One region of the Klebsiella terrigena genome, then DNA from elsewhere that is predicted to be linked to it. Evidence: predicted binding sites of a transcription regulator. Region 1 holds the regulator's gene; each other region holds the start of a gene.

Region 1 (8,227 bases):
GAATCGTTGGGTTTTGTCATTCATGGTCAGGTATGTGTACATGTCTGTAATTAATCAGGGGATTGCTCAGTGGCGCGGCTAAACAAAATCGCGATTTCGCTCTGCGCATTACTGTTTACATCTATCTCATTTACACCACTGGCGCATGCTTCAGGGCATACGCACGCCTCCGCCACGCCGAAAGCGCATCAGGCAAAGGGCACCAGCGAACGCAAGAAAAAAGTCTCCACTCAGAAAACAAAATCCAGCGCCAAAACCTCCAGCAAGAAAGCATCGACCTCCTCCCGCGCCAAACACCCTACCCGCACCACCGCCTCGAGCCAAACGGCATTAAACCGTCAGGTCGCCGGTGGAACGAAAAAGTGCGTGTTGCGAAAAGGCTATAAAAAACAGTGCGCGGCTTCGGTTAAATCCACTGTCGAGCCGACGCGGGCGATGGCCAGCGTGAAGCAGAAGTGCGTCGTGCGTAAAGGCTATAAAAAGCGCTGCAAGCCGGTTGCCGAGGAAGAAGTGCCGCTGACGCTGGCCGATGCGCATAAGGTACGGGTGCAAAAAGCGCAGAGCACCGCGATGTCGAAGCTGATGGACCAAATTGGTAAGCCCTATCGCTGGGGCGGCACCTCGCCGCGCACCGGCTTTGACTGCAGCGGGCTGGTTTATTACGCCTATAAAGACCTGGTGAAGATTCATATCCCGCGCACGGCGAACGAGATGTACCACCTGCGCGATGCTCGCCCCGTCGATCGCGGCGAGCTGGAGAGCGGCGATCTGGTCTTCTTCCGCACCCGCGGTCGCGGCACGGCGGATCATGTCGGCGTTTACGTCGGCAACGGCAAATTTATCCAGTCGCCGCGTACCGGACGCGATATTCAGATTACCTCGTTAAGCGAAGATTACTGGGTTCGCCACTACGTTGGCGCCCGCCGCGTGATGACGCCTAAAACGATCCGCTGATGCCCCCCTGCCGCGCCTGCGGCAGGTTAACTCTCTCTTTTGCCACATCTTTTAATTTGCTACTATCTCCCTGTGCACTACATGGTTATTGCACGCATTAATATAATAAGGAGAGTAGCAATGTCGTTCGAATTACCTGCATTACCATATGCGAAAGACGCCCTGGCGCCGCACATTTCCGCTGAAACCCTGGAATACCACTACGGTAAGCATCACCAGGCCTACGTCACTAACCTCAACAACCTGATCAAGGGCACCGCTTTTGAAGGCCAGTCTTTGGAAGAGATCGTTCGTTCTTCCGAAGGCGGCGTCTTTAACAACGCGGCCCAGGTCTGGAACCACACGTTCTACTGGAACTGCCTGGCGCCGAATGCCGGCGGTGAGCCGGAAGGCGAACTGGCGGCAGCCATCGCTAAATCCTTCGGCAGCTTCGCTGATTTTAAAGCGCAGTTCACCGATGCGGCGGCGAAAAACTTCGGCGCAGGCTGGACGTGGCTGGTCAAAAATGCCGACGGCAGCCTGGCAATTGTCTCCACCAGCAACGCCGGCACGCCGCTTACCGGCAGCGCTAAACCGCTGCTGACCGTGGATGTCTGGGAACATGCTTATTACATTGACTACCGTAACGCCCGTCCGAACTATCTGGAGCACTTCTGGGCGCTGGTAAACTGGAAGTTTGTCGCGGCTAATCTGGCGGCATAAAACTGCACCGCAGAAGGGGAAACCCTTCTGCGGTGATTATTAGCGGCTGGCAAAGGCCTCTTGCGGCCGTCCGCGACCGCTGAACAGCACCAGCATCAGCGCCACGCCGGCGATGATTGCCCCCATTACCGGAACAAATGCGTAGCCCAGCCCGCCGGAAATTACCGCCCCACCGGCCGCCGCGCCCAGCGCATTGCCAAGGTTAAACGCCCCGATATTCACCGAAGAAGAGAGCCCCGGCGCTTCGTGAGCCACGCGCATCACGCGCATCTGCAGCGGCGGCACCACGGCGAACGTCGCCGCGCCCCACACCACCATGCTGATGGCCGCGCCGACCTGCGACTGCGCCAGCAGCGGGATCGCCAGCATGATAACCATCAGCAGCAGTAAAAAGCCCTTCAGCGTGCCGGAAACCGAGCGGTCGGCAAATTTTCCGCCAAGATAGTTGCCCAGAGAGAAGCCGACGCCAATCAGCACCAGCATTGCGGTGACGAACAGCGGCGAAGCGTGGGTAATGGTATGCAGCACCGGCGAAATATAGGTATAGAGGGTGAACATCGCCCCGGCCCCGAGCACGGTGGTCAGCAGCGCGGAAAGCACCTGCGGCCGCATCAATACCGCCAGCTCCTCCTTCACGTTTGGCCGCTCCCCTGCGCTGCCTTTTGGCAGCGAGAACCACAGGCTGACCATCGCCACCAGGCCAAGGCCCGCCGTGGCGAGGAAGGACATGCGCCAGCCGATGGTTTCACCGAGCCAGGTCGCCGCCGGGACGCCGCCAATGTTGGCGATGGTCAGCCCCATAAACATGGTGGCTACCGCGCTGGCCTGCTTGTGCTTAGGAACCACGCTCGCAGCCACTACCGACCCGAGGCCGAAGAAGGCGCCGTGGTTCAGGCTGGTAATAATGCGCGAGAGCAGCAGCGTGGTGTAATCCGGCGCCATTGACGAGAGGACGTTGCCAAGGGTAAAAATAGCCATCAGGAAAATCAGCGCGCTGCGGCGCGCGCGGTGCGACAGCAGCAGCGTCATCAGCGGCGCCCCGACCATCACACCGATGGCATAAGCGCTGATCAGCATCCCCGCAGCGGGAATGGACACATCCACGCCTCTGGCGATAACCGGCAGTAATCCCATCGGGGAAAATTCGGTCGTACCGATACCAAACGCCCCAATGGCCAGCGCTAACAGGGGAAAGTTGATCTTCATGCAATGACTCCAGCAGACCGTCCTCAGCGACGGTATCTCATCAGAAGCGAAAAGCATGACATCAATCACAGAAAAACAAAAGTAAACGAAATGGCAAAAGATTTTTGCGAATTTGATAATAATGCGCGGAGATAGGGGGAAAGGAGCCTCTCCCCCGAAAAAATTAGTGCAGTACGGCGGTCAGCGCTGCGGCCACGATCAGGCCCAGAACAATAATCGTCGTGGTCAGCGAAAACTTTAAATCTGTATCCATCAATTTTCCCCCTGATTATCCCCACAAGAAAAGTGAGCCTGCTCATTTTTGCACAATATTGTATAAAAATCTTCTGAGATTTAGGGTGATGCACATTTTTACTCTTCCCCTTTGCCGCAAGATCGGACAAAATCCCACGCTAATTTGAAAGCGTATCGGCCATTGACCCCTTCCTGTCGTTCTGTGTCGTTTCCCGACGTGATGCAATGTTGAACATTGTACTCAGGGTGTGTATAGGCAAACGTTTCCGTATCGATAATCAGACGATCAGGTCAAGGTCTGGAGAGAGAAGTAATGGCAACAATTAAAGATGTAGCGAAGCGCGCAAACGTTTCCACTACAACAGTTTCACATGTAATTAACAAAACCCGCTTTGTCGCTGAAGAGACGCGCAACGCGGTATGGGCTGCCATCAAAGAGCTGCACTACTCTCCGAGTGCGGTGGCGCGCAGCCTGAAGGTTAATCACACCAAATCGATCGGTCTGCTGGCCACCAGCAGCGAAGCGGCCTATTTCGCCGAGATTATCGAGTCCGTTGAGAAGAGCTGCTTCCAGAAGGGCTACACCTTGATTCTCGGCAACGCCTGGAACGATCCGGAAAAGCAGCAGGCCTACCTGTCAATGATGGCGCAAAAGCGCGTCGACGGCCTGCTGGTGATGTGCTCCGAATATCCGCAGTCGGTGCTCTCCATGCTCGAAGAGTACCGCAACATCCCGATGGTGGTGATGGACTGGGGTGAGTCCAAGGCCGACTTTACCGATTCGGTTATCGATAACGCCTTTGAAGGCGGCTATATGGCCGGTCGTTACCTCGTTGAGCGCGGCCACCGTGAAATCGGCGTGATCCCGGGTCCGCTGGAGCGCAACACCGGCGCCGGGCGTCTGGCCGGTTTTATGAAAGCGATGGAAGAAGCGCAGATTAACGTCCCGGAAAGCTGGGTGGTTCAGGGCGACTTCGAGCCGGAGTCCGGCTACCGCGCGATGCAGCAGATCCTCAGCCAGCAGCATCGTCCGACCGCCATCTTCTGCGGCGGCGACATCATGGCGATGGGAGCGATTTGCGCCGCCGACGAAATGGGCCTGCGCGTTCCGCAGGATATTTCGCTGATTGGCTATGACAACGTGCGCAACGCCCGCTACTTTAGCCCGGCGCTGACCACCATTCATCAGCCAAAGGACTCTCTCGGCGAAGCCGCCTTCAATATGCTGATGGACCGCATCGTCAACAAGCGCGAAGAGTCGCAGTCTATCGAAGTTCACCCGCGGCTGGTCGAGCGCCGCTCGGTGATCGACGGCCCGTTCGTCGACTACCGCCGCTAATCCTGCCGGGCGTCGGCTATTCCGGCGCCCGCAGCCACTCCCGATTTAACGTTTCGCTGTCGCCAAGGTAGTCCAGCAGCCATGAGAGCGCCGGTGAGATATCGCTCTGCTGCCAGGTCAGGCAGCAGGCGGCGTCCGGGAACGGATTTTCCAGCGCCAGCGCCGTCCACTCACCGCTGTCGATCCACGGGCGGGCGAAGTGCGACGGCACCATGCCGATGCAGAGCCCGGCCGACAGGCAGGTTGCCGAGGCATCCCAGTCCGGCACCACCACCCTCTTCTGATTATCCAGCAGCCACGTCGTGCGCTTCGGCAGCGATCGGGAAGTATCTTCCCTGACCAGCGACGGCCAGTTGCGCAACGTGTCATCGCTCAGCGGGCCGTTCATTTTCGCCAGCGGATGGTGGCTGGCGACGACGCAGTGCCAGCTCAGCATGCCCATATCGCGAAAGGCGTAGCGTCCGCCGACCGGAATCGAGCGGGTCGCGCCGATGGCCAGCTCCACGCGGCCGTCGGCCAGCGCGTCCCAGACGCCGTTAAACACCTCCTGGAAAACAATCAGCTCGACGTCCGGAAAGTGGCGATAAAAATCGACAATCATCTGCCGCATCCGCGCCGGCTTCACGATATCGTCAACCGCGATCGAGAGCTGCCCGCGCCAGCCGTTGGCGATCTGCTGACACTGGCGGCGGGTGATCTGCATTTTTTTGATAACAGAACGCCCTTCCTGTAAAAACCACACCCCGGCGGGGGTGAGCTCAACGTCGCGGTGGCGACGTTCAAAGAGCGGAACGGCCAGCCACTCTTCGAGCTGACGCACGGTGTAGCTGACCGCCGAGGGTACACGATGCAGCTCCTGAGCCGCTGCGCTAAAGCTGCCGTTGCGCGCAACCGCATCAACCACTTCAAGGGAGTATTCTGACCACATATTCTGCCTGCAAATTTTTTGAACGCATGTAACAAATATTAGCGTTTCACAAGCCAGAATGCACTCCCTACACTCTGCGGCATCTTACCTGCATCAGAAGAAAGAGAACTTTATGCAACAACCTGGGAAAGGATTTTTGGTTTGGCTGGCGGGCCTCAGCGTGCTCGGCTTCCTCGCAACCGATATGTATCTGCCGGCGTTTTCGGCTATCCAACAGGATCTGAATACTTCAGCGGCCTCGGTCAGCGCCAGCCTGAGCGTGTTTCTCGCCGGTTTCGCCCTTGGCCAGCTGTTCTGGGGCCCGGTATCCGATCGCTATGGGCGCAAGCCGGTGCTGCTCAGCGGCCTGGCGATCTTCGCCGTCGGCTGCCTTGGCATGCTGTGGGTCGATGACGCGACCCTGATGCTGGCGCTGCGATTTGTGCAGGCCATCGGCGTCTGCGCAGCGGCGGTCACCTGGCAGGCGATGGTCACCGACTATTATCCTGCCCAGCGCACCAACCGCATATTCGCCACCATCATGCCGCTGGTGGGCCTCTCCCCGGCCCTGGCGCCGCTGCTCGGCAGCTGGCTTCTCGCCCATTTCGACTGGCAGGCTATCTTCGCGACCCTGTTTATCGTCGCTCTGCTGCTGATGCTGCCTGCATTACGCCTCAAGCCGGTGAGCAAGCCCGATAGCAGCACGCAGAAAAAACTCACCTTCCTGGCGCTGCTGCGCTCGCGCGAATACAGCGGCAACGTGCTGATCTACGCCGCCTGCTCCGCCAGCTTTTTCGCCTGGCTGACCGGTTCGCCGTTTATTCTGCACGACATGGGCTACGGGCCAACCGCCATCGGCCTGAGCTACGTACCGCAGACTATCGCCTTTTTAATCGGCGGATACGGCTGTCGTGCCGCGCTGCAGAAATGGCAGGGACAGCAGCTGCTGCCGTGGCTGCTGGTCGTTTTTGCCATCAGCGTTGCCGCCACCTGGCTGGTGGGCCTGCAGCAGGATGTCTCCATCGTCGCGCTGATGGCCCCCTTCTGCGTGATGGCTATCGTTAACGGCGCCATTTACCCGATTGTCGTCGCCCAGGCGCTGCGGCCGTTCCCTCAGGCGACGGGTCGCGCCGCCGCGCTGCAGAATACCCTGCAGCTCGGACTGTGCTTCCTGACCAGCCTGCTGGTGTCGACGCTGATCGCCACTCCGCTGCTCACCACCACCAGCGTGATGCTGGCCTCCATCGTGCTGGCCGGACTGGGATATGCGATGCAGCTGCGGAGCGCCCGTCTCAGCACCCAGTCGTCACATGCATAGAATGGTTTCAGTGATGTTAAGGTCCAGTAATTAGCCTGCTAATATGTTTTTATTGAAAGCCTTAAAATAGGGGCCTATACTGGATCCCGTATCACATAAATAGAAAGTTTATCGATATTAACGGGGGCAGGACGCCTCCCGTTTCACCATGGAAGGCCTTTCGGCAAGGGTTATCTCCCTTCCTCTGTTCTACGTCGGATAGCAGCTTCACGGATTTTCCGTGAGATTTCTCACAATGCCAAAAAAAGCGTCTACGCTGTTTTAAGGTTCTGATCACTTGGGCGTGATGGAGAAGCTATGAGTTCATCGTGTATAGAAGAAGTAAGTGTACCAAATGACGACTGGTACCGAATTACAGCTGAGTTGCTCGGTCGTGCGGGTATTGAAATTAATGGCCCCGCTCCCTCCGATCTACGGATAAAAAACCCCCTCTTTTTTAAGCGCGTGCTGCAGGAAGGGTCTCTGGGGTTAGGTGAAAGTTATATGGACGGCTGGTGGGACTGCGAGCGTCTGGATATTTTCTTCCACAAGGTGCTGCGCGCCGGGCTGGAAAACCAGCTTCCCCGCCATCTCAAAGATACGCTGCGTATTGCTGCTGCTCGTCTGTTCAATCTGCAAAGTAAAAAACGTTCCTGGATTGTCGGCAAAGAGCATTACGATCTCGGCAACGACCTCTTTAGTCAGATGCTCGACCCCTATATGCAATACTCCTGCGCTTACTGGAAAGAGGCGCAATCTCTGGAAGAGGCTCAGCAGGCTAAATTAGATCTCATTTGCCGTAAGCTGCAGCTGGAGCCGGGGATGCGGGTGCTGGATATTGGCTGCGGCTGGGGCGGTCTGGCCTATTACATGGCAAAAAATTATCACGTTAGCGTGGTTGGCGTTACCATTTCTGCCGAACAGCAAAAAATGGCCCAGCAGCGGTGTGAGGGATTAGACGTCACTATCCTGTTACAGGACTATCGCGACTTACATGATAGTTTTGATCGTATTGTTTCCGTCGGTATGTTCGAGCACGTGGGGCCGAAAAACTACGCCACCTATTTCGATGTCGTCAACCGGAATATGAAAGCGGACGGTCTTTTTTTACTGCACACCATCGGTTCAAACAAAACGGACCTCAGCGTCGATCCGTGGATCAATAAATATATCTTCCCTAACGGCTGCCTGCCGTCGGTACGCCATATTGCAAAAGCCAGCGAAACGCATTTCGTGATGGAAGACTGGCACAATATAGGCGCCGATTACGATACCACGCTGATGGCCTGGTACGAGCGGTTCCTCGCCAGCTGGCCGGATATTGCCGATAACTACACCGAGCGTTTCAAGCGCATGTTTAGCTATTATCTGAACGCCTGCGCCGGTGCCTTTCGCGCGCGCGATATTCAGCTGTGGCAGGTGGTGTTTTCTCGCGGTGCCGAGAGCGGCCTGCGCGTGGCGCGCTAGATCCTGACCTGCACTCAACATGCCTGCCGGTGTCATCACCGACAGGCATTTTTTTTCCCCATCCCGTCGTTGTTTCCGCAACAGCGGGCGTTCAGCGATGAGAAATGGTGCTGCTGAAATC
Region 2 (8,227 bases), 1.1 Mb from region 1:
TGAGGCGAGTTCACGGAAGCGTTTGGTGCTGATGTCGTGCTCGCGCATCAGGCCCAGCTTGTGTTTGACGAGTGGGTGTTTCACTTCCACAATCTTCATTCTCTTTCTCCTCTGAGGGGCAGCCACAAAAAAAATCGCGGGATTATACCGCTTTTTCCCATTTGCGCCATAGCCGATATGTTTGACCGGGATCAACCAAAATGCTTTGCGCTGCCTGAGCCAGTATAAATCAAAATAAAAAAAACCCGCGCAGGCGGGGTTTCACGGGGCTTCCAGGCGGTTTAGAGTATTTCGCCGTTACTGCCGATAACCTGCTGATACCACGCAAAAGATTTCTTGCGGCTGCGGGCCAGGGTGCCGTTACCTTCGTTGTCTTTATCGACGTAGATAAAGCCGTAACGCTTTTTCATCTCGCCGGTTCCGGCAGAGACCAGGTCGATACAGCCCCACGGGGTGTAGCCCATCAGGTCAACGCCGTCTTCCACCACCGCTTTTTTCATTTCGGCGATATGGGCGGAGAGATAATCAATGCGGTACTGGTCGTCTACCGTGCCGTCAGCTTCGCGCACGTCGATAGCGCCAAGGCCGTTTTCAACAATAAACAGCGGCAGCTGGTAATGATCCCAGAACCAGTTCAGGGAGTAGCGCAGCCCAACCGGGTCAATCTGCCAGCCCCAGTCCGATTTCTGCACGTACGGGTTGGAGACCAGGCTTTTCGTCTCGTCATAATCCAGCTGCGGATTATCTTCGGTGGCCTTGGTGGCGAACGACATATAGTAGCTGAAGCCAATATAGTCGACGCAGCCTTCGCTTAACGCCACGCGATCTTCTTCGGTGATATCCAGCGCAAAGCCGCGGCGCTCAAAGTAGTTGAGCAGGTGCTGAGGGTACTTACCGCGCACGTGAACGTCGGTGAACCAGTAGCGGCGGTGCATGGCGTTCATCGCCATCATCATATCGTTCGGCGCGCAGGAGAGCGGGTAAATGGGGCACATCGCAATCATGCAGCCGACCTGCAGCGCCGGGTTAATCTCCCGCGCGGCTTTCACCGCCAGGGCGCTGGCAACCAGCTCGTAGTGCGCGGCCTGATACATCACCGGCTCGCGATCCTCACCCGGCAGGAACTTCAGCCCCGAGTTGGTGAACGGCGCAAAGTCTTCGTGGAAGTTTGCCTGGTTGTTGATCTCGTTAAAGGTCATCCAGTACTTCACTTTATGCTGATAGCGCTTAAACACCACCTGCGCAAAGCGCACGAAGAAATCAATCAGCTTACGGTTACGCCAGCCGCCGTATTCGCTCACCAGGTGATAAGGCATCTCGAAGTGGGAGAGCGTAATAACCGGCTCAATCCCGTGCTTCAGGCACTCGTCGAACAGATCGTCATAGAACTGCAGCCCGGCTTCATTCGGCTCCTGCTCGTCGCCCAGCGGGAAAATGCGCGTCCAGGCAATAGAGGTACGAAAGCATTTGAAGCCCATTTCCGCAAACAGCTGAATGTCATCTTTATAACGATGATAAAAATCAATCGCCTCATGGTTAGGGTAATTTTTACCCGCCACTACGCCGTCGGTAATTTCACGCGCCACGCCGTGGGCGCCTGCGGTCATCACGTCGGCAACGCTCGCGCCCTTGCCGCCCTCCTGCCAACCACCTTCCAGCTGATGCGCCGCAACCGCGCCGCCCCACAGAAAACCTTCTTTAAATCCAGACATGTTCTCTTCCTTATGAGCGATCGCCCGTCGGCGACCGGTATTGCTGATTGAAATGGTAAACGGCGCCAATTAGCCCGGCGTCGTTGCCGTGGCTAACGGTGTCGATATAGTCTGCAATGCCAAACCAGGCCAGATGTTCACGCAGCAGCGTCAAAAAGCCCGGCCGTTCCACGATGCCGCCGCCGATGAGGATAGTCTGCGGATCGAACACGTTGACGAGGTTATAAAGGCCGGTGCCAAGGCCGTTAAAGAATTCGGCCACCAGCCGATGACAGGTCGCATCGCCCCTGTCGTAGCGATCGAATATCTCTTCCCCGGTCACCTCTTCCAGCGTTTTGCCGAAATGCTCGGCGTAGCGCTGGCGTAAGACGCGCAGGGTACAGTTCTCATTCATTGAGTAGCGACGAACGTTGCGGGCGCCCGGGCGCTGGGTCTGCATATAGCCAAATTCGCCGGCGCGAAAGCTTGCGCCGTGCACCAGCCGGTCATTACAGAAGATAGCCCCGCCGATCCCGGTGCCAATCGTCAGAACCAGAAAATCACTTATATTGGCGGCTTTGCCCTGCCAGCGCTCGGCCAGCAGCACGCAGTTAGCGTCGTTTTCAATGGCGACGGGAAGTCGGGTCCGTTGTTCAAGCCAGGTTTTGATAGCGAAATTATCGAATCTGCGGATAGCGCCGCCCATTTCGATATAGCCGGTGTGCGGATTAACGTAGCCGGGCGCGCTGATCGCCACCCCTTCACACTCCGGGTGCGCGGCGATCCACGCCAGCATGGCCTGCAAAATTTGCTCGCCGTCGCTGTCGCGAATCGGCTGCTTTCCCTTCTCCAGCAGCTCGCCGGTGCTGGTCATAGTGCCCATTTTTAGTGCCGTGCCACCAATATCAAATGCGGCAATTATCATCCTGTCCACTCTCCTGAATCCCCTCGGTACCGTCGTTTGGTTCGCTTAAACAAAAAAAGAAACCGGTTTCAGTGGCATGATGGTCATTCTGGCGCGCCGAGGCAAGCACAAGAATGTACCCGGTTTCATTTTCGTGAACAGTATCAAATTTGTCCATCTCGCCGCCGATTAACGCCGACTGTAAAGCAGGCTCGCAAACGTTTGCTATCCCTGTTAGAATTGCGCCGATTTTTCTTGCTACCGCAAATGTGTGGAGACTTCGCAGTGACCGATAAAACCTCTCTCAGCTATAAAGATGCCGGCGTAGATATTGATGCAGGCAACGCGCTCGTCGACCGTATTAAGGGTGTGGTGAAGAAAACCCGCCGCCCTGAAGTGATGGGTGGACTGGGCGGATTCGGCGCACTGTGCGCATTGCCGCAGAAATACCGCGAACCGGTACTGGTATCCGGCACTGACGGCGTCGGCACCAAGCTGCGTCTGGCAATGGACCTCAAGCGTCACGACACTATCGGTATCGACCTGGTAGCCATGTGCGTCAACGACCTCGTGGTTCAGGGCGCTGAGCCGCTCTTCTTCCTCGACTACTATGCGACCGGCAAACTGGACGTCGATACGGCGGCCAGCGTTATCAGCGGCATCGCCGAAGGCTGCCTGCAGTCAGGCTGCGCGCTGGTTGGCGGCGAAACCGCAGAAATGCCCGGCATGTACCATGGCGATGATTATGACGTCGCGGGCTTCTGCGTCGGGGTTGTAGAAAAATCAGAAATTATCGACGGCAGCAAAGTTGCCGACGGCGACGTGCTGGTCGCACTGGGCTCCAGCGGCCCGCACTCCAACGGCTACTCGCTGGTGCGTAAAATTATTGAAGTCAGCGGCGTCGACCCGCAGACCACCGACCTGAACGGTGCGTCACTGGCCGACCATCTGCTGGCGCCGACCCGCATCTACGTAAAATCGGTGCTGGACCTGATCGCAAACGTTGAAGTTCACGCTATTGCGCACCTGACCGGCGGCGGCTTCTGGGAAAATATCCCGCGCGTTCTGCCGGATAACACCCAGGCGGTGATCGACGAGTCCTCCTGGCAGTGGCCGGAAGTCTTCAAATGGCTGCAAACTGCCGGCAACGTCAGCAGCCATGAAATGTATCGGACCTTCAACTGCGGCGTCGGCATGGTCATCGCGCTGCCGCCGGAAGCCGTCGATAGCGCCCTCGCTCTGCTGAACGAAAAAGGTGAAAACGCGTGGAAAATAGGCTATATCAAAGCCTCTGATTCCGAACAGCGTGTGGTCATTGAATGAAAAACATCGTGGTGCTGATTTCCGGTAGCGGCAGTAACCTGCAGGCAATGATTGACGCCTGCGCGCGGAAACAGATCGGCGGCACCCTGCGAGCGGTATTTAGCAACAAGGCCGATGCTTTCGGCCTTGAACGCGCGCGTGAGGCCGGTATCCCGACCCATGCGCTCACCGCCAGCCAGTTCGCCAACCGCGAAGCGTTCGATCGCGAGCTGATGCACGAGATCGACGCCTACGCGCCGGATGTGGTGGTGCTTGCGGGCTACATGCGCATTCTTAGCCCGGCGTTTGTTGCCCACTATCAGGGGCGGCTGCTGAATATCCACCCTTCCCTGCTGCCTAAATATCCCGGACTCCATACCCATCGCCAGGTACTGGAAAACGGCGATGAGGAGCACGGCACTTCGGTGCATTTCGTCACCGATGAGCTGGACGGCGGCCCGGTTATTCTGCAGGCCAAAGTTCCGGTTTTCGCCGGCGATAGCGAAGATGACGTTACCGCTCGCGTGCAGGCTCAGGAACACGCCATTTACCCGCTCGTCGTCAGCTGGTTTGTCGACGGTCGTCTGCGCATGGAGGGCGGTCAGGCCTGGCTTGACGATGCGCCTCTGCCGCCGCAGGGGTATGCGGCAGAAGAGTAATAGATAGCGCCTCTCACATCCGTCAGAGGCGTTTTTTTTGCCACCGCAGTCACCGCTCATCTGCGCCAGAACCCCGGGCGACGGATGCCTTTTTGCGCCCGACGCGCGGCAGCAAGCATCAGAATCAGCGTTTTTTGCACACAGAACGAGCAAAGGAAAGCGACCGTCTTTTCTTCGCAGCGCGTTGAAAGAAAACTGTCATACTTCTTTGACATAGTTGGACATTCAATGGCAAAGCTCGCCATAATGAAAAAGCAACATCAATCAACCGGAGTGTGAGTTGTAATGGGCCAGGAAAAGCTATACATCGAGAAAGAACTCAGCTGGTTATCCTTTAACGAACGCGTACTTCAGGAAGCGGCGGATAAGAGCAACCCGCTGATTGAGCGCATGCGTTTTTTGGGCATTTACTCCAACAACCTCGATGAATTTTATAAAGTGCGCTTCGCTGAACTTAAGCGCCGCATCATCATCAGTGAAGAGCAAGGTAGTACCGCCCATTCTCGCCACTTATTAGGTAAAATCCAGGCCCGGGTGCTGAAGGCCGACCAGGAGTTTGACAGCCTCTACAATGAGCTGCTGCTGGAGATGGCGCGAAATCAGATCTTCCTGATTAACGAACGCCAGCTGTCGGTCAACCAGCAGTCCTGGCTGCGCAACTACTTTAAGCAGTATCTGCGCCAGCACATCACCCCTATTTTGATTAACCGCGAAACGGACCTGATCCAGTTTTTGAAAGATGATTACACCTATCTGGCGGTGGAAATCATTCGCGGCGACACCATTAACTACGCCCTGCTGGAAATTCCGTCAGATAAAGTTCCGCGCTTTGTTAACCTGCCGCCGGAAGCCCCGCGCCGCCGCAAGCCAATGATCCTGCTCGATAACATTCTGCGCTACTGCCTGGATGATATCTTTAAAGGCTTCTTCGATTACGATGCGCTGAACGCCTACTCGATGAAAATGACCCGTGATGCCGAGTACGATCTGGTGCACGAGATGGAATCGAGCCTGATGGAGCTGATGTCCTCCAGCCTGAAACAGCGCCTCACCGCCGAGCCGGTGCGCTTTGTTTATCAGCGCGACATGCCGGACACCATGGTTGAAATGCTGCGGGCCATGTTCTCGATTTCACGCTATGACTCGATGCTGCCGGGCGGCCGTTACCACAACTTTAAAGACTTTATCGGCTTCCCGAACGTCGGCAAAGCCAACCTGGTCAACAAGCCGCTGCCGCGCCTGCGCCACACGTGGTTTGATAAGTTCCGCAACGGTTTCGACGCCATTCGCGAACGCGACGTGCTGCTCTACTACCCGTACCACACTTTTGAGCACGTGCTGGAACTGCTGCGCCAGGCCTCCTTCGACCCCAGCGTGCTGGCGATCAAAATCAATATTTACCGCGTCGCCAAAGACTCGCGGATCATTGAGTCCATGATCCACGCCGCCCACAACGGTAAAAAAGTCACCGTGGTGGTCGAGCTGCAGGCGCGCTTTGACGAAGAGGCCAACATTCATTGGGCGAAGCGCCTGACTGAGGCCGGCGTGCACGTTATCTTCTCCGCACCTGGGCTGAAGATCCACGCCAAGCTGTTCCTGATTTCGCGTAAAGAGGGCGACGAGGTTGTGCGCTACGCCCATATCGGCACCGGTAACTTCAACGAAAAAACCGCGCGCCTGTATACCGACTACTCCCTGATCACCGCGGATGCGCGAATTACCAATGAAGTTCGTCGCGTGTTCAACTTTATCGAAAATCCGTACCGTCCGGTTAGCTTTGACTATCTGCTGGTGTCGCCGCAGAACTCGCGCCGCCTGCTGTATGAGATGATCGATCGCGAAATTGCTAACGCCCAGAACGGCCAGCCTTCCGGGATCACCCTTAAGCTGAACAACCTGGTCGATAAGGGCCTGGTTGACCGCCTCTACGCGGCCTCCAGCTCCGGCGTTCCCGTTAACCTGTTAATCCGCGGTATGTGCTCCCTGATACCGGGGCTTGAAGGGATTAGCGACAACATTCGCGTTACCAGCATCGTTGACCGCTTCCTGGAGCACGACCGCGTCTATGTCTTTGAAAACGGCGGCGATAAGCAGGTCTGGCTCTCTTCCGCTGACTGGATGACGCGCAATATCGACTACCGTATTGAAGTCGCCGCGCCGCTGCTTGACCCGCGTTTGAAACAGCGGGTGCTGGATATTTTTGACATCTTGTTCAACGACACGGTGAAAGCACGCTATCTTGATAAAGAACTGAGTAATAGCTACGTGCCGCGCGGCAACCGCCGTAAAGTTCGCGCTCAGATGGCGATCTATGACTATCTCAAATCACTCGAACAGCCCGATTAACCTATGCCTATAAACGAAAAAGCCCCTCGTCCCCAGGAGTTTGCTGCGGTCGACCTTGGTTCAAACAGTTTTCATATGGTGATCGCCCGTGTCGTCGACGGGGCAATGCAGATCATCGGCCGCCTTAAACAGCGGGTTCATCTGGCCGATGGTCTGGATGAAAACTCCGTGCTCAGCGAAGAGGCGATCGCGCGCGGGCTTAGCTGCCTGTCGCTGTTTGCCGAACGCCTGCAGGGCTTTGCGCCCTCCAGCGTCTGCATCGTTGGCACGCATACGCTACGCCAGGCGGCGAACGCGGCCGAGTTTCTCAAGCGCGCGGAGCAGGTTATCCCCTATCCGATTGAGATAATCTCCGGTAACGAAGAGGCGCGCCTGATTTTTATGGGCGTTGAGCATACTCAGCCCGAGCGTGGCCGCAAGCTGGTGATTGATATCGGCGGCGGCTCAACCGAGCTGGTCATCGGCGAAGATTTCGAGCCGCGGCTGGTCGAAAGCCGCAGAATGGGCTGCGTCAGCTTCTCGCAGATTTACTTCGCTGGCGGCATTATCAACAAAGAGAATTTCCAGCGCGCGCGCCTGTCGGCGGTGCAAAAGCTGGAAACCCTGGCGTGGCAGTTCCGCATCCAGGGCTGGACCGTGGCGCTCGGCGCCTCCGGGACCATTAAGGCCGCTCAGGAAGTGCTGATCGCCATGGGCGAGAAGGACGGCTTTATCACCCCTGAACGCCTTGAAATGCTGGTCGCTGAGCTGCTGAAGTATAAAAACTTCGACTCGCTTAGCCTGCCGGGCCTCTCTGAAGAGCGCAAAGCGGTATTTGCTCCGGGGCTGGCGATTCTGTGCGGCGTGTTCGATGCGCTGGCCATCAAAGAGCTGCGCCTATCGGACGGGGCGCTGCGTGAAGGCGTGCTGTACGAGATGGAGGGCCGTTTCCGCCATCAGGATATCCGCAGCCGCACCGCGCAAAGCCTGGCCAACCAGTATAATATCGACCGCGAACAGGCGCGTCGGGTGCTGGAGACCACCACCCATATCTTTGAGCAGTGGCAGGATCAGAACCCTAAGCTGGATAACCCGAACCTTTCGGCGCTGCTGAAATGGGCGGTTATGCTGCACGAAGTGGGGCTGAATATTAACCACAGCGGTATGCATCGCCACTCCGCATATATTCTGCAGAACAGCGATTTGCCGGGCTTCAATCAGGAGCAGCAGATGCTGATGGCCACGCTGGTGCGCTATCACCGTAAGGCCATCAAGCTCGACGATTTGCCGCGCTTTACGCTGTTTAAGAAAAAGCAGTTCCTGCCGCTTATTCAGCTCTTACGCCT
Region 3 (8,227 bases), 1.3 Mb from region 1:
CAGAGAATTCATATCGTCACTTTTACTAAAAGAAAATTGGTGCGCATTATAGCCAATATGCGCCTCATGTCATAAAGTTAAAGGCTTATTTTTAAGCCCAGAGACTCCGCATGAAAACGCTATCGCGACTTTTTATTCATCCCGTCAAATCCATGCGTGGAATTGGCCTGACGCACGCGTTTGCCGATATCAGCGGCCTCGCCTTCGATCGCCTGTTTATGGTGACGGAAACGGATGGCACCTTCATTACCGCCCGCCAGTTTCCGCAAATGGTGAAATTCACCCCCTCTGTGCTGCAGGATGGCGTTCACCTGACCGCGCCTGACGGCAGCAGCGCTATCGTTCGCTTCGCTGATTTTGCGCCTCAGGGCGAGCCTACCGAGGTGTGGGGAAACCATTTCACCGCCCTGGTGGCGCCGTCAACGGTTAACCAATGGCTAAGCGGCTTCTTTAATCGCCAGGTTCAGCTTCGCTGGCTGGGCCCGCAGCTGACCCGCCGCGTGAAGCGCCATGACGCCGTCCCGCTCAGCTTTGCCGACGGTTACCCCTATTTACTCACCAACGAAGCCTCGCTGCGCGATCTGCAGCAGCGCTGTCCGGCCAGCGTCCGTATGGAGCAGTTTCGCCCTAACCTGGTGGTCACCGGCGCCGAGGCGTGGGAGGAGGATAGCTGGAAGGTGATCCGCATTGGCGAAGTGATTTTTGATGTCGCTAAGCCCTGCAGCCGCTGCATTTTTACCACCGTCAGCCCGGAACGCGGGCAAAAGCACCCGTCCGGCGAGCCGCTGGCCACGCTGCAACGCTTCCGCACCGCGGTGGATAATGGCGATGTCGATTTCGGTCAAAACCTGATTGCCCGCAGCAGCGGCGTTATTCGCGTCGGTGACGAAGTCGAGGTGCTGACGCGTGGGCCTGCCAGGGCCTACGGCGCGGGCGAAAGCGATGACGGTGAACCCACCGCAGCCCAGCAGGAAGCGACGGTTGATATTGAGTGGCAGGGGCAGCGCTTTACCGGGAATAACCAGCAGGTTCTGCTGGAACAGCTCGAGCAACAGGGGATCCGCGTGCCCTACTCCTGCCGGGCGGGCATCTGCGGCAGCTGCCGCATTCGGCTTGAAGAGGGGGAAGTCAACCCGCTGAAGAAAAACGCCGTGGCGGCGGATGGCACTATTCTGTGCTGCAGCTGCGTACCGAAGACCGACCTGCGCCTGGCGCCCTGAGGCCTGCAGCGGCTGGCGGGCAAAGAGACTCGCCGGCCTAAACCGCCTCGCCGAGGCTGTAGCTGGAGAGACCCGGCGCGGGCTGCAGCCTGTCGTTCATAATTTTAATCACGTCGCCAAGCTGCATCACTCGTCCGGCCAGGGTTAACCCCGGCTGGGCCAGCAGGCACAGGGCGGCGTTTTCGCCGGGCTCCACCACCAGCAGATTCACCTGCTGCCCGGTATCGCTGAGCCAGGCGCTGGCGGTATCGCCGCCGCTGGGCTGCCAGCTCTCTTCATGGCTGGTGAAATGCCAGCTTTTCGGCATCTGGGGCTTAAGAAAACGAATGGCGACCAGCGCGTTAAGGACTAATTCAGCGCGCTGCTCTTTAGATAATTCTATATCCCGGCATTTTTCTTCGAAGGAAAAATAAAGAGCGGCGTCGTCAACGCAAAATCCGGATGGCGCGAATGCATCGGGCGTGAGCATCCGGCGCGCAAAGCGCGAGCGGAACAACATGCCATTGGCCAAATCGAGCATCATACGATCGTGCTCTTCATCGTAATACCAACGCCAGTTATCGTCAGGTTTAATCCGCATTTTTCCCCCGTCCTCTTTCACTTCTATCTGTAATGCACGGCATACGGCAACAGAATTATTTCCAAAATTAAGAAAAGACTAAAATGTCTAAATAAGCAACAATGAGGGAATATAAAACAACCAGGGCCGGAAATAAAGCCCTGGGGGTGTTTCAGAGGGGGAAAAGATTAGATATTGGTAACAATTTCTTTAATCAGCGGCGGACCTTTAAAAATAAAGCCAGAATAAATCTGAACCAGCGTCGCGCCGGCGGCGATTTTTTCCCGGGCCGCAATCGCAGAGTCAATCCCGCCGACTCCGATAATTGGCAAGCGGCCGTTTAATTCTGTCGCCAGCATGCGGATAATCTCAGTGCTTTTTAATTGCAGAGGACGACCGCTGAGGCCACCGGTTTCATCGCAATATTGCATTCCCTGCACCAGCGATCGATCGAGGGTGGTATTGGTGGCAATCACGCCGTCAATATTATGGCGAACCAGGCTATCGGCCACCTGGATCAATTCCTCAAGGGAAAGATCCGGGGCGATCTTCACGGCCACCGGGACATATTTTTGATGCTTTTGCTGCAGCTCAAGCTGCTTATTTTTAATACCGGAAAGTAAATCATCGAGCGCGTCGCCATATTGTAAAGTACGCAGCCCTGGGGTATTCGGTGAGGAGATATTAATGGCGATATAGCCGGCGTAGGGATAGACTTTTTCCATACAAATCAGGTAATCATCTTTGCCCTGCTCAACCGGGGTATCTTTATTTTTCCCGATATTAATCCCAAGAATACCGTCAAAATGCGCCTTTTTAACGTTCTCGACGAGGTTATCAACGCCGAGATTATTAAAGCCCATACGGTTGATCAAACCTTCTGCCGCCACCAGGCGGAAGATCCTCGGCTTATCGTTACCCGGCTGCGCGCGCGGCGTCACGGTACCAATTTCGATTGAACCAAAACCCATTGCCCCGAGCGCATCGATACACTCGCCGTTTTTATCCAGCCCGGCGGCAAGGCCCAGCGGATTCTTAAACGTGAGCCCCATGCAGGTCACCGGTTTAGACGGCACCTTCTGGCGGATCAGCATTTCAAGCGGCGTTCCCGATACACGGCGTAATTGTTGGAAGGTTACTTCATGAGCGCGCTCAGGATCGAGCTGAAAAAGAGCTTTACGAACGAAGGGGTAGTACATGAACTCTCCTGGATTCCCGGTGTGCAAACCGGGGGCGTATTATGTTCGATCCTCAGCGGAAAGGGAATTGACCTGCGACAAAAAATCGTCCATCCGACGCAAACGTTTACTTTTTCCGCCCTGCTTTATGCAAATTTTGACAAAACAAGGGTGGAAAAATCATTTAGGTAAATAAATCGCCTCTGTCACACTGCCGGTAAATGTTATCAATAATAGATAAATGCGAACATTTGGTTATAAGGAGAGAGAGAACATGCGTGTCATCACACTTGCGGGCAGCCCGCGCTACCCTTCCCGTTCCAGCGCCCTTCTGGAATATGCCAGAGAGACGCTCTCCGCCGCTGATGTTGAAGTCTGCCACTGGCACCTGCAGAATTTTGATCCGGAAGATCTTCTTTATGCGCGTTTCGATAATCCAGCGCTGCAGACTCTTAATGAACAGCTGGCCGGCGCGGATGGCCTGATTATCGCCACCCCGGTCTACAAGGCCTCTTTTTCCGGCGCGCTGAAGACGCTGCTCGACCTGCTGCCAGAACGCGCGCTGGAAGGCAAAATCGTCCTGCCCCTGGCGACCGGCGGCACCATCGCCCATATGCTGGCGGTGGACTATGCCCTGAAGCCGGTTCTTAACGCCCTGAAGGCCCAGGAGATCCTCCACGGCGTGTTTGCCGATGATAGCCAGGTGACTGACTATCAGCACAAGCCGCAGTTTACGCCAAACCTGCAGGGTCGCCTCGACCACGCGCTGGAGACCTTCTGGCAGGCGCTTCATCGCCCAACCAGCCGCGCGCCAGCCCTGAAAGCAACCCGAGGGGTCGAACATGCGTAAACTCCTCGCTCCCCTGGCGCTCGGCGGGCTGCTGATGCTCTCCGCCCTGAGTCACGCGGCGCAGTCCGCACCGGACGCTCTGCGAATCGGCTATCAAAAAGGCAGCGTCAGCATGGTGCTGGCAAAAAGCCACCAGCTGCTGGAACAGCGCTACCCGGGCACCAAAATCTCCTGGGTGGAGTTTCCCGCCGGCCCGCAGATGCTCGAAGCGTTAAACGTCGGCAGCATTGACATTGGCAGCACCGGCGATATTCCGCCTATCTTTGCCCAGGCCGCCGGGGCCGATCTGGTGTACGTCGGCGCCGAACCGCCGAAACCCAAAGCCGAAGTGATTCTGGTGGCGGAAAACAGCCCGATCAAAGAGGTCGCGCAGCTAAAAGGCCGTAAGGTCGCCTTTCAACGCGGCTCCAGCTCCCACAACCTGCTGCTGCGCGCCTTACAGCAGGCGGGCCTGACGTTCAACGATATCCAGCCGATTTATCTTGCTCCCGCCGACGCGCGTGCGGCTTTTCAGCAGGGTAACGTCGACGCGTGGGCCATCTGGGACCCTTACTACTCCGCGGCTCTCCAGCAGGGCGGCGCCCGGGTTCTGAAAGATGGCACCGACCTGAAGCAAACCGGCTCTTTCTATCTCGCTTCACGCCCTTATGCGCAAAAAAACGGCGCCTTTATTGAGGGCGTGCTGCAGACCTTTAGCCAGGCCGATGCGCTGACGCTCAGCCAGCGTGCGCAAAGCATCACCCTGTTAGCCAAAATCATGGGTCTTCCTGAGGCGGTGATAGCCAGCTATCTCGACCATCGCCCGCCGACCACCATTACGCCGGTTAGCGCCGAAACCGCCGCTCGCCAGCAGCAAACCGCCGACCTGTTCTATGAGAACAAGCTGGTCCCGAAAAAAGTCGATATCCGCGCGCGCATCTGGCAGCCCGCGACCCTTCAGGGAGCGAAATCATGAGTCTGAATATGTTCTGGTTTTTACCTACTCACGGTGACGGCCGCTATCTTGGTACCGAGCAAGGCGCGCGTCCGGTTGATTACGGCTATCTGCAGCAGATTGCGCAGACCGCCGATCGCCTCGGATATACCGGCGTCCTGATCCCCACCGGACGCTCATGTGAAGACGCCTGGCTGGTGGCCGCCTCGATGATCCCGGTGACTCAGCGCCTGAAGTTTCTCGTCGCCCTGCGTCCGAGCGTGGTATCGCCAACGGTCGCCGCGCGCCAGGCGGCGACGCTGGATCGGCTCTCCAACGGCCGGGCGCTGTTTAACCTGGTGACCGGGAGCGATCCGCAGGAGCTCGCCGGCGACGGCGTATTCCTCGATCATACCGAGCGCTATGAAGCCTCGGCGGAATTTACCCATATCTGGCGCCGGCTGATGGAGGGCGAAACCGTCACCTTCAACGGCAAGCACCAGCGCGTGCGCGGTGCGAAGCTGATGTTCCCGCCGCTGCAGCAGCCGCGTCCCCCGCTCTACTTCGGCGGATCCTCTGAGGTGGCGCAGGATCTCGCCGCCGAGCAGGTCGATCTCTATCTGACCTGGGGAGAGCCGCCGGCGCAGGTGGCGGAAAAAATCGCCCAGGTGCGCGAAAAGGCTGCCCGTCACGGCCGTAAGGTTCGTTTCGGCATCCGCCTGCACGTCATCGTGCGTGAAACCAACGAAGAGGCCTGGCAGGCGGCGGAGAGCTTAATTTCCCATCTGGATGATGACACCATCGCCCGGGCGCAGGCCGCCTTTGCACAAACCGATTCCGTCGGCCAGCACCGCATGGCCGCGCTGCACAACGGACAGCGCGACAGGCTCGAAATCAGCCCTAATCTGTGGGCCGGCGTCGGGCTGGCGCGCGGCGGCGCCGGAACCGCGCTGGTCGGCGACGCCGCCACGGTTGCCGAGCGCATCAACGAATATGCCGAGCTCGGTATCGATAGCTTCGTGCTTTCCGGCTACCCGCACCTTGAGGAAGCCCTGCGCGTTGGCGAGCTGCTGTTCCCGCTGCTGGACGTCAATATTCCGTCAATCCCGCAGCCGCAGAACCTGCGTCCGCAGGGTGAAGCGGTAGCGAATGAATTTATCCCGCGTAAAGCGGCGCAGAGCTGAGGAGCGACACATGGCTATCGCTGGGCAAAAACTGCTGATCCGCCTTGCCCCCTGGTTTTTACCGGTCGGCACCGTTATCGTCTGGCAGCTCGCCTCTTCGGTGGGCTGGCTCTCCACCCGGATCCTGCCTTCGCCGGAAGGGGTGCTGAAAGCCTTCTGGACGCTCTCCGCCAGCGGCGAGCTTTGGCAACATCTGGCCATCAGCTCGTGGCGCGCGCTGCTTGGCTTCGCTATCGGCGGCTCCATTGGGCTGGCGTTGGGGATGATCAGCGGCCTCTCACGCTGGGGAGAGCGTCTGCTGGACACCTCGATTCAGATGCTGCGCAACGTGCCGCACCTGGCTCTGATACCGCTGGTTATTTTATGGTTCGGCATCGACGAGAGCGCCAAGATTTTTCTCGTCGCGCTGGGCACCATGTTCCCAATCTATATCAACACCTGGCACGGTATCCGCAACATTGACCGCGGGCTGGTCGAGATGGCGCGCAGCTACGGCTTATCCGGCTTTGCGCTATTTCGTCACGTGATTCTTCCCGGAGCCCTGCCGTCAATCATGGTCGGTATCCGCTTCGCGCTCGGCCTGATGTGGCTAACGCTGATCGTCGCCGAGACCATCTCGGCAAACGCCGGCATCGGCTACCTGGCGATGAACGCGCGCGAGTTTCTGCAAACCGACGTGGTGGTCGTGGCCATCATTCTCTACGCCATTCTGGGCAAACTGGCCGACTTCAGCGCGCAGCTGCTGGAACGCGTCTGGCTGCGCTGGAATCCGGCCTATCATCTTCAGGAGGCTAACGCATGACTACCGCCCGTCTGAACCCAGGGATCCCGCTGTTGCTTAACGGCGTGACCAAACGCTACGGCGAAAACACCATTCTTAACGCGCTAGATTTACATATTCCCACCGGGCAGTTCGTCGCGGTGGTCGGGCGCAGCGGCGGCGGTAAAAGTACCCTGCTGCGCCTGCTTGCCGGACTGGAGAAACCCAACGCCGGCGAGCTGCTGGCGGGATCCACGCCGCTGGCGCAAATCCAGGACGATACCCGCATGATGTTTCAGGATTCGCGCCTGCTGCCGTGGAAAACGGTGATCGATAACGTCGGTCTCGGGCTTAAAGGCTCGTGGCGTGAGGCGGCCCTGCAGGCGTTGGCCAGCGTCGGCCTCGAAAACCGCGCCAACGAGTGGCCGGCGGCGCTTTCCGGCGGACAAAAGCAGCGCGTGGCGCTGGCCCGGGCGCTGATTCATCGCCCCGGCCTGCTGCTGCTCGACGAGCCTCTCGGCGCCCTGGACGCACTCACCCGCCTAGAGATGCAGGATTTAATCGTCTCGCTCTGGCAGGAACATGGCTTCACCGTCCTGCTGGTGACTCACGATGTGAGCGAAGCGGTGGCGATGGCCGATCGGGTGCTGTTGATTGAAGAGGGCAAGATTGGGCTGGACGTTACGGTGGATATTCCGCGCCCGCGGCATACCGGTTCGGCGCGGCTGGCGGAGCTGGAGGCTGAGGTTCTCAACCGGGTAATGAAGCGCGGCAGGCACGAAGCCTCCCCGCGCCTGTTTAGTCATGGCTAAACAACTCCCGAAGCGCGGCACCGACGCCGCACTTCGGGAGCGAGACGCTACTACGCCAGCGCTTTACTAATTTTCTCGAACAGATCTCCGGAGAGATTCTCCAGACCTTTCAGCTGCTCCAGCGCCGCGCGCATCAGCGCCTGACGTTTGGCATCATAACGCTTCAGACGAATCAACGGCTCAATCAGGCGCGACGCCACCTGCGGGTTGCGGCTGTTGAGCTCGGTCAGCATCTCCACCAGGAACTGATATCCGCTGCCATCTTCGGCGTGGAAGGCCGCCGGGTTGCTGCCGGCAAAGGCGCCAATCAGCGAGCGAACGCGGTTCGGGTTGTTCATGCTGAACGAACGGTGGTTCAGCAGCGCGCGCACCGTCTCCACGGCGTTATCCGCCGGGCTGGTGGCCTGCAGGATCAGCCATTTGTCCATCACCAGGCCGTCCTGATGCCATTTATCGTCATACTCCTGCATCAGCGCATCGCGGCACGGCAGCTGCGCCGCCACCGCTGCCGACAGAGCCGCCAGCGCGTCGGTCATGTTATCGGCCTGATGGTACTGGGCGACGACCAGCTTATCCGCCAGCTCTGCGTCGCCAAATGCCAGGTAGCGCAGGCAGGTATTGCGCAGCGAACGCTTGCCAATATCGGCATGCTCTACGCGATAGCCGTCGAGCTTATTGACGTTGTAGATAGCGAGGAACTCGTCCGCCAGCTCTTTCGCCAGCGTGCGGGTGAGCGCTTCGCGCACCGCCA

Evidence for each region. Region 1 encodes PurR, which represses purine synthesis genes. Its sites were predicted from a motif close to CANGCAAACGTTTGCNTG; they were not measured.
Region 2: the regulator PurR is predicted to act here: its motif matches at 2,807-2,824, upstream of purM (phosphoribosylformylglycinamidine cyclo-ligase).
Region 3: the regulator PurR is predicted to act here: its motif matches at 3,074-3,091, upstream of pyrD (quinone-dependent dihydroorotate dehydrogenase).

What each region holds. Positions count from the first base shown of each region.
Region 1 covers NZ_CP050508.1:2,440,772-2,448,998, reverse strand. The annotation lists gene HCK03_RS11495 (C40 family peptidase) at 70-954, shown strand; gene sodB (superoxide dismutase [Fe]) at 1,075-1,656, shown strand; gene HCK03_RS11485 (MFS transporter) at 1,696-2,862, opposite strand; gene cydH (cytochrome bd-I oxidase subunit CydH) at 3,026-3,115, opposite strand; gene purR (HTH-type transcriptional repressor PurR) at 3,410-4,435, shown strand; gene punR (DNA-binding transcriptional activator PunR) at 4,452-5,363, opposite strand; gene punC (purine nucleoside transporter PunC) at 5,476-6,660, shown strand; gene cfa (cyclopropane fatty acyl phospholipid synthase) at 6,958-8,106, shown strand.
Region 2 covers NZ_CP050508.1:1,387,599-1,395,825, reverse strand. The annotation lists gene upp (uracil phosphoribosyltransferase) at 1-99, opposite strand, end outside; gene HCK03_RS06630 (6-phospho-beta-glucosidase) at 282-1,712, opposite strand; gene bglK (beta-glucoside kinase BglK) at 1,723-2,616, opposite strand; gene purM (phosphoribosylformylglycinamidine cyclo-ligase) at 2,881-3,918, shown strand; gene purN (phosphoribosylglycinamide formyltransferase) at 3,915-4,556, shown strand; gene ppk1 (polyphosphate kinase 1) at 4,842-6,902, shown strand; gene ppx (exopolyphosphatase) at 6,906-8,227, shown strand, end outside.
Region 3 covers NZ_CP050508.1:3,737,860-3,746,086, forward strand. The annotation lists gene rlmKL (bifunctional 23S rRNA (guanine(2069)-N(7))-methyltransferase RlmK/23S rRNA (guanine(2445)-N(2))-methyltransferase RlmL) at 1-12, opposite strand, end outside; gene HCK03_RS17630 (YcbX family protein) at 111-1,220, shown strand; gene zapC (cell division protein ZapC) at 1,258-1,800, opposite strand; gene pyrD (quinone-dependent dihydroorotate dehydrogenase) at 1,968-2,978, opposite strand; gene ssuE (NADPH-dependent FMN reductase) at 3,232-3,807, shown strand; gene HCK03_RS17650 (sulfonate ABC transporter substrate-binding protein) at 3,800-4,762, shown strand; gene ssuD (FMNH2-dependent alkanesulfonate monooxygenase) at 4,759-5,904, shown strand; gene ssuC (aliphatic sulfonate ABC transporter permease SsuC) at 5,915-6,706, shown strand; gene ssuB (aliphatic sulfonates ABC transporter ATP-binding protein) at 6,703-7,476, shown strand; gene pepN (aminopeptidase N) at 7,527-8,227, opposite strand, start outside.